2 regions of the Frondihabitans cladoniiphilus genome follow, and region 2 is predicted to be linked to the other one. Evidence: predicted binding sites of a transcription regulator. Region 2 holds the regulator's gene; the other holds the start of a gene.
What was found. Region 2 encodes LexA, which represses DNA repair genes until DNA is damaged. Its sites were predicted from a motif close to TCGAACANNTGTTCGA; they were not measured.

Region 1: ABEA39_RS02335 (DNA polymerase III subunit alpha) is a predicted target of LexA. The motif match lies at 1,984-1,999, and genes of this name have one in related genera.

Annotation. Positions count from the first base shown of each region.
Region 1 covers NZ_BAABLM010000001.1:503,577-507,993, forward strand. Annotated here, with positions in the region: gene ABEA39_RS02335 (DNA polymerase III subunit alpha) at 1-1,964, opposite strand, end outside; gene ABEA39_RS02340 (glucose-6-phosphate dehydrogenase) at 2,240-3,616, shown strand; gene ABEA39_RS02345 (glycoside hydrolase family 15 protein) at 3,739-4,417, opposite strand, start outside.
Region 2 covers NZ_BAABLM010000002.1:20,103-24,519, forward strand. Annotated here, with positions in the region: gene hisB (imidazoleglycerol-phosphate dehydratase HisB) at 1-212, opposite strand, end outside; gene ABEA39_RS05115 (histidinol-phosphate transaminase) at 209-1,303, opposite strand; gene ABEA39_RS05120 (LysM peptidoglycan-binding domain-containing protein) at 1,386-1,799, opposite strand; gene lexA (transcriptional repressor LexA) at 2,071-2,787, shown strand; gene ABEA39_RS05130 (TIGR03767 family metallophosphoesterase) at 3,429-4,417, opposite strand, start outside.

The sequences.
Region 1 (4,417 bases), on a different contig from region 2:
CGGATGGCCTCGTAGGTGGGCTCGTCGTCGTGGGGGATGGCGTCGAGCTCGATGCGGCCCTGGCGGTTGACGTAGGGGACGTCGATGGGGAGAGCGCCGGCGACGGCGGTGCGTTGGCCGTTGACGCGCTCGATCTCGTCGAGGGCGAAGGCGATCGACGACTGCATGCGCACCCCGAGTACATCGAGTTTGAGCAGCCCGGCGTCGTTCATGTCGTGCTTGTCGAACTGGCTCATCGGCAGGCCCATGCCGCTCGGCTGCACCGGGGTCATGCTGAGCAGGTCGGAGTTGCCGAGGATCACGCCGCAGGGGTGCATCGAGATGTGCCGGGGGAGGCGGTCGAGCCGCTCGGTGAGGTCGACGAGGAGGTCGATCTGGTCGTTGGTCTTCACCAGGTCGGCGATCTGTCGGAGCTCGGGCTTCTCGGCCAGGGCCTGCCGCATGTCGCGGGCGTTGGAGCGCCAGACGTTGTTCGCGACGAGGTCGATCTGCTCTTCGTCGAGGCCGAGGGCGAGGCCGGCGTCGCGCACGGCACCGCGGCCCCGGTAGGTGGACTGCATCGACATGAGCGTGACGCGGTTGCTGCCGTAGCGGTCGAAGATCGCCCGGTAGATCTCGTGGCGCCGGGCCGATTCGACGTCGATGTCGATGTCGGGGAGGGTCTCGCGCTTGTTGCCCAGGAAGCGTTCGAAGAGCAGGTCGTGTTCGAGCGGGTCGACGTTCGAGATGCGCAGCAGGTAGGTGACGAGGCTGCCGGCGCCCGACCCGCGGGCGGCATTGCGCACTCGCATCTCGCGCATCATCTGCGAGACGTCGGCCACCGTGAGGAAATAGGCCGCGAACCCGAAGTCGGTGATCGTGGCGAGCTCGTCGCGCATCCGCTGCTCGATCTTGGTGCGGCGGGACATCGACACGTCGCCGAATCGCTCGGTGACCCCGGCCTCGGCTCGGCGCCACAGCACCTGGTCGGGGTCGCCGTCGACGCCGATCGCGCTGAGCTCGGGAACCTTGGCCTTGCGCCAGTTCAGGTCGGCGTCGGGGTCGAGGCGGCACCGGTCGGCGAGGGCCTCGGTGGCAGCGAGCATCTCTTCGGCGGCGCGACGGTCGAGGGAGGAGGCGGCGGCGATCGTGTAGGCGAGGGCGCGCATCACGTCGGGCTTCTTGAGGTGGGCCTGGGCGTTGGGCTGGGGGAGGAACGAGCCGAGCGCCGCCAGATGGCCTGCGGCGTCGAGGACGTCGGCGGTGACGGCGCCGTCGGGATCGAGGTATCGGACGGCGTTGGTCAGAACGGCGGGGGTGCCCGTGGCATCGGCCAACTCGAGCATTCGGGCCGCGTGCCGGAGGCTTCGGCTCTCGCCCGGCTCGGTCAGGTGGCAGACGACCTCGACGACCACGCCGCCGGGGATCATCGCGCGCCAGTGCTCGAGCAGCCGGACAGCTTCGTGATGGCGGCCGGCGGCGACCGCCCGCCCCACGTCGGAGTCGGGACCGAGGAGGACCGTGCCGGTCGCGCCGTCGTCGCTCATGAGGAACGCCTTGACCCGGGACCGGCCGATCGTGGCCACGCTGTTGGCGCTGCCGCTCACCTTGCGGGTGGCTCGACCGTGGGCCGCGCTGATGAGGCGGCAGAGGGAGGCCCACCCGGCGCCGTTGGTGTGCCCGTGGGCGAGGACCACGACGCGGTCGCTGTCGTTCGCCGTCGGAGGTCTCGTGCCGGCAGTGGTCGCGACCGGGGTGCCGGGCTCGTCGGGCTTCACACCGAGTTCGACGCCGACGATCGCGTCGATGCCGAGGGCTCGGCAGGCCCCGATGTGGCGGATCGCCCCGTAGAGGCCGTCGCGGTCGGTGATGGCGGCGGCGTCGGCCTTGTTCTCGGCGACGGCGTGCGCGACGAGGACGCCCGGTTGGGCCGTGCCGAAGTGGGCGCTGAAGGCCGAGGCGACGTGGAGATGCGTGAAGCCCACCGGTGCCTCCTTCGACGATTCGAACGTGTGTTCGAACAGTGTAGGTCACCTCCGATGAGAGCGGGACGGCCTGTGGAGAACCGGGTGCGCCGCGAATCCCCGGACCCCCGGCGGGAGTACGCTCGACGAGGCACCGAGGCCCTCCACGCGCCCGTGCCCGTCCCCTGCGACACGCCCGCGGGAATGTCTCCTCCGCCGACGCGTTGACCCTCGAGGTCTCACACCTCGGAAAGGACCCCCATGAACACCCCTTCACGTCTCGAGCTGACCGTCTGATGGCGGAGACGAGCACACTCATCATCCTCGGAGCCTCCGGCGACCTCACCGAGCGACTCCTCCTCCCCGGCCTCGCCAGCCTGCTCAAGAGCGACCGCGGCGTCGACGTCAAGCTGATCGGTACCGGTCGCAGCGAGCGCAGCCCGAAAGAGTGGGACGACGTCGTCAAGACGGCGTTCAACGGCGACGCCGGCAGCGACCTCGCCAAGCGCACCCTCGCCTCCAGCGAGTACATCCAGGGCGACCCGACCGACCCCGAGCACCTGAAGAAGCTGTTCGAAGCCGCCGAGGGCGACTCGGTCATGTACTTCGCGCTCCCGCCGGCGATCTCGACGAAGGTCATCAAGGCCCTCGAGAAGATCGACGTGCCCGACGGCCTCCGCCTCGCGCTCGAGAAGCCCTTCGGCAACGACGAGGAGGGTGCTCGCGACCTGAACGCCGAACTCCTCAAGGTCATCCCCGAAGAGCGCATCCACCGCACCGACCACTTCCTCGGTCGTTCGACGGTCCTCGACATCATCGGTCTGCGCTTCGCGAACCGTCTCTTCGAGCCGGTGTGGAACAGCGACAACATCGAGAAGGTCGAGATCTTCTACGACGAGATCCTCGGTCTCGAAGGCCGCGCGCAGTACTACGACAAGGCCGGCGCCCTGATCGACATGATCCAGAGCCACCTGCTGCAGATCCTCGCGATCATCGCGATGGACGCCCCGGCCTCCATCGACGCGATCGAGCTCCGCAGCGAGATCGCCCGCGTGCTCCGTGCCACCTGGATCAAGGACGGCGACCCCGTCACCGCCAGCCGCCGCGGCCAGTACTCGGCCGGCACCATCGACGGCAAAGACGTGCCCGCCTACGCCGACGAAGACGGTGTCGACAACTCCCGCCACACCGAGACGCTGGCCGAGGTCGAGTTCGAGATCAAGACGCGTCGCTGGGCGGGCGTGCCGTTCATCCTCCGCTCGGGCAAGGGCATGACCAAGGTGCGTAAAGAGGTGCTCATCACCTTCAAGCCGGTGCCGGTGCTCCCCGCCGGTCTCACGGGCGCGACCAGCCCCGACACGCTCCGCATCGAGATCAGCCCCGAGACGCTCGAACTGGGCGTCACGACCAACGGCAAGGGCAACCCGTTCTCGCTCGAGAAGTCGGTCTTCAAGACCGACCTCGGCAAGCCCGAGCTGACCCCCTACGGCGAGGTGCTCTCGGGCATCTTCCACGACGACCCCACCCTGTCGATCCGCGGCGACGTCGCGGAGCGCTGCTGGGCGATCGTGCAGCCGGTCATCGACGCGTGGCAGAGCGACCTCGTGCCGCTCGAGACCTACCCGGCCGGTTCCTCCGGCCCGGCGGACTGGACCACCTCCAAAGAGGCCTGACAGCCGCTGCCGGAACGGCCCCCTCCCGCGCGAGCGAGAGGGGGCCGTTCCGCGTTCACCGACGCCGTTTCCACCTGCGCTGCGATCGCAGTCACGAGAGAGCGTGGGATGCACGCCCCCCGTCACGCGGATGTGGTGCGGTCCGCCCCGAGGTCGTCCGACCAGCGATCGGCAGGTGTCGGCTCGGCGAACTCATCGGTCTTTTTCGGGGCGCTCGACCGGTTCGAGGGATGCGGAGCCGTGTCGCTGCCGAGACGCCGACCCTTGCCGCCCCGACTGTGCTCGAGCGCGGCCTCGATGGCGTCGGCCGCCCTCACGAGCGCCAGGTGCGACAGGGCCTGCGGAGTGTTGCCCACGTGGCGACCGGTGGAGACCTGGATCTCTTCGGAGAGCATCCCGACGTCGTTGCTGTAGCCGACCAGGCGGTCCATCAGCGTCGTCGCGTCGTCGAGACGGCCGCTGCGGGCGTATTGCTCGACCAGCCAGAACGAACAGGTCAGGAACGCGTTCTCGGTGCCGGAGAGGCCGTCGACACCGGAGCCGGTGCGGTAGCGGACGAGCAGCCCGTCGTGGAGCAGGTCCTTCTCGATCGCCGCCACGGTGCCCAGCATGCGAGGGTCGTGCGCGTCGACGTAGCCGACCTGCGACAACTGCAGCAGCGACGCGTCGACCTCGTGCGAGCCGTAGTACTGCGTGTAGGTGTTGCGCTCGGCGTCGAAGCCGTTCTCCTCGATCTCGTTGCGTACCTTCTCGCGAAGGGCCATCCAGCGGTCGACGGGCCCCTCGAGGTGGAACTGCTGC
Region 2 (4,417 bases):
TCGACCGTGTGGTGGACGTCGATGTCGGTGTCACCCGTGGCCTTGACCGTGAGGTCGATCAACGAGTGCTTCGACAGGGCCGTCAGCAGGTGGTCGTAGAACGGGACCGAGGTGTCGATCGAAGAGGTGCCGGTTCCGTCGAGGTCCAGGGACAGCTCGATGGAGGACTCGCTCGTCGTGCGGGAAACGGAGGCGGAGCGGGGCTCGGTCATGAAGCGAGCTTAATGTCGCGGAGGGCCTCGAGGAACGCGGTGGTCTCGGCCTCGGTGCCCGCACTCACCCGGAGGTGCCCGGGGATCGCGAGGTCGCGGACGATGATGCCGCGTTCGAGGAGCTTCTCGAACACGTCGTGCGGGTCGTCGACGCCGCCGAAGAGGACGAAGTTCGACCACGTCGGCCACGGCTGGTAGCCCAACTCGGCGAGCGTGTCGACGATGCGGTCACGCTGCAGCTTGATGTCGTCGACCATGGCCAGCATCTCGTCGGCGTGACGGAGGGCGGCGACTGCGGCCGCCTGGGTGAGCGACGACAGGTGGTAGGGCAGGCGGACCAGGCGCAGCGCGTCGATCACCGCGGGGTTCGCGGCCAGGTAGCCAACGCGCGCGCCCGCGAAGGCGAAGGCCTTGCTCATGGTGCGGGAGACCAGCAGACGAGGCCGCCCCTCGAGAAGGGTCAGGGCTGAGGGCTGGTCGGCCGGCATGAACTCGGCGTACGCCTCGTCGACGAGGAGGATGCCCGGGGTGGCGTCGTACGCCGCCTCGATCGTCTCGAGGTACAACGGGGTACCCGTCGGGTTGTTCGGCCCGCAGAGGATGACGATGTCCGTCTTGGTCCGCTCGATCTCGGCGCGAACCGTCTCGGGTGAGATCTGGAAGCCCTCGTCTCGCCGGCCTTCGACCCACTCGGTGCCCGTGCCCTTGGCGATGATGGAGTGCATGGAATAGGTGGGAGGGAAGCCGAGGATGCTGCGGCCCGGCCCACCGAACGCCTGCAGAATCTGTTGGATGACCTCGTTGGACCCGTTCGCGGCCCAGATCTGTTCCGCCGTGATGCCGTGGCCGAGGTAGCCCGCCAAGGCCTCGCGGAGGGCCGTGAACTCACGGTCGGGGTAGCGGTTGATCTCGAGGACGGCGGCGGCCACCGATTCGACGATGTCTCGTGCGACGTCTTCGGGGATGGGATGCGTGTTCTCGTTGACGTTCAGCGCCACGCGCACCTTCTTCTGAGGTGCACCGTACGGGGACTGGCCGCGGAGGTCGTCGCGGATGGGCAGATCGTCGAGAGTGATTTCCACGAGCCTCATTTTACGGGGGCGCCCAGACGCATGACGCCGGTTCTCCACAGGCCGGGAGCCGTCTTCGTCTCTCCTGCGGACCGACTACGGGTCAGTGCGAGTACTGAAGCGGAATCGCCAGGGTCTGCCCGGGCTGGAGGTCTGTGCTCGACAGGTTGTTGAGCTTCGTGATGTCGACGATGACGTCGCGCGGGTCGGCCTTCGGAGCCACCGTCTCGGCGACCTGCCAGAGAGTCTCGCCGGAGGAGATCGTCACGTGCTGGAAGTGCACGTCACCCGGGGTCGAAGTTGCAGCGGCTCCGCCCCCGCCCATCAGGAAGATGGCCAGCACCGCGAGGAGCGGCACCGCTACGAGCACGGTGAGCACGGCCTGCCCGCGACGTGTGATGCGGAGTCGAGTGCGGCCCGCCGGCATGGCAGCGACTGCCGCCTCACGGACGGCGGGCGCCGAGGGTGCGGAGAGACGGGAAGAGGTGGTCGGGAAGGCGGTGATCGTCGCGCTCATTGTGATTGCCCTTTCGGTGTGACCCCCTCCCGTTCGGGCGGGAGGAGGTGGTGGTCTTCGTGCCCGGCACTCGGCCGGGACTGCCAGGCACGAAGACGTGTTCCGAACATATCTTCGACTGATGCCGATTTCAAGGGGTCGATAGCAGAAATGAAGGAAAAAACACGCGACACACTCGAACATGTGTTTCTCACAAGCCCTGCTACCGGATACAGTTTCGATCGGCGGGGTGAGTCAAACACCGACCACCGACATTCACGGCGGGAGAGCAATGAGCGACGCGACCACAGCAGCAGCCGCACCGGGAGCCCGGGCGGCAAGAGGTGCTGCCGACCCCCGCGAGCGGAAGCCGCTGACCGCGAAGCAGGCGAGCATCCTCGCTGCCATTCGCGATTCCATCGCAGATCGCGGGTACCCGCCGAGCATGCGCGAGATCGGCGACGCCGTGGGCCTCGCGTCACTCTCGAGCGTCACGCACCAGCTGAATCAGCTCGAACTCGCAGGGGCGATCCGCCGAGACCCCAACCGACCTCGCGCTCTCGAAGTGCTCCTCGAGGACCCCGACAAGGTGCAGGCCGAGCCGACGATCCTGCGGTTCGACGACGACGACAACACGACGGCCCACGTCCCCCTGGTCGGACGCATCGCGGCGGGCATCCCGATCACGGCCGAGCAGCAGGTCGAAGAGGTCATGCCCCTCCCCCGCAGCTTGGTGGGCAAGGGCGAGCTCTTCATGCTGCGCGTCGTCGGCGAATCGATGATCGACGCCGCCATCTGCGACGGCGATTGGGTCGTCGTCCGCCAACAGGGCAACGCCGAGAACGGAGAGATCGTGGCGGCGATGCTCGACGACGAGGCCACGGTCAAGGTCTTCCGCCAGCGCGATGGCCACACCTGGCTGCTCCCCCGCAACTCGAACTTCGAACCGATCGTCGGGGATCATGCGCAGATCCTCGGCAAAGTCGTGGCGGTGCTCCGCTCGGTCTGAGCCTCGGCGCGTCGCAAGCGAGCACAGACAGAAGGCCCCCGGGACTCCCACCCGGGGGCCTTCTGCGTGAAGCGCCTCATCGACTCGTGCCTTGAGTAGGCCTCGGCCGGACGGGTCACCGTGGGTCGGGGCGGTCTCGTCGATCCGCCGAGCCTTGGCACGTGCATCCCCCGTTCTCTGTCCGCTCGTGCCGGCACTGCGTGCACTTCTTGCGGCCCGAACGCGCCCGCGGCCGCACGAAACGCACGCAGACACCCCCGCACGATCGGACAACGCACTGCGTGCACTTCTTGCGGCCCGAACGCGCCCGCGGCAGCAAGAAACGCACGCACACACCCCCGCACGATTGGACAACGCACTGCGTGCACTTCTCGCGGCCCCAACGCGCCCGCGGCAGCACGAAACGCACGCACACACCCCTGCACGATCGGACAACGCACTGCGTGCACTTCTCGCGGCCCGAACGCGTCCGCGGCAGCACAAAATGCACGCACAAGAAGTGCACGCAGACGCCCGGCGCCGCAGACGAGGGATGCACGGCCCACCGCCGCACAAGACAGCCGCCGCACACGACATCCGCCGCACGAGACACCGCCCCGCACGGCCCGCCGCCTCAGAGCCGCAGCCTCACAGGCCCCGCCTCAGAGCCGCAGCACGCCCGGCCTCGGCAGCACGAGCTCGACGTTCCGATCGATCACTGCCCCGCGCAGCCCGTCCACCGTGGAGGAGGGCCGAGCGCTGTCCTGCGGATCGTTCGCCGCCAGCTCCCGCGACAGCGAGGCCAGCGCCACGGGGTCGCGCAGCGACCCGTCCCAGCGCACCGGGGCGATGCTGTCGACGATCGTGCCGAAGATCGACAGGGTCCCGTCGCCGTTCTCGACGATCTCGACCGTGCGCACCTGCTGCGGCCAGTCGATGTGCGAGGCCGTCGCGACCTCCCAGAAACCGCCCGGACCCGCTTCGTGCCCGGGCGGGCGATGCCGCGGCGTGACCGTGTTCTCGTGCGTGTGGCCGTTCAGCCACAGGACGACCTGAGGCCGCGCCAGCAACTCCCGCACGACGGGGCCGCCGCCCACCCGCAGGTGGAAGTCGCCGCCGGTGCCGATGAAGTGGTTGCCCATCGTGTCGCCGGTGTGATGACTGACGATCATCGTCAGCCGATCCGGTTCTTCGTCGAGGGTGTCGAGCAGCCAGTGGTACTGCGGCCGGTCGAGGGAGCCGTCCGCTTCGCCGTTCTCGTTGACGGTGTCGAGCACGAGCATCCTCACCGGCCTCGCCCCGGCGGCAGCCGGAACGTCGGCGGCGTAGTAGGCGGTTCCGGCGTCTCGGTTCTCGGGCGTGTAACCGTGGCCGACGGGGGTGCCCGACGTGTGGAAGTGCGCCTCCACGACGTCGGCCCGCTTGACGAGGCGGCGGGTGGGATCCGGGGTCACCGAGCGGACGGGCAGGTCGGGTGACAGCGATCGGTGCGTCACGATCCGCTCCACGAAGTCGGCGAGGCCCGATCCGTCGGGAAGCGCGATCGGCTTCGACGACCCGACCGAGAGCGCGTCGAGGAACGGCCAGGAGGGGAAGTTGCCCGCCACCAGCTGATCGTGGTTGCCGTGAGCGGTGTACCAGGGCAGACGGA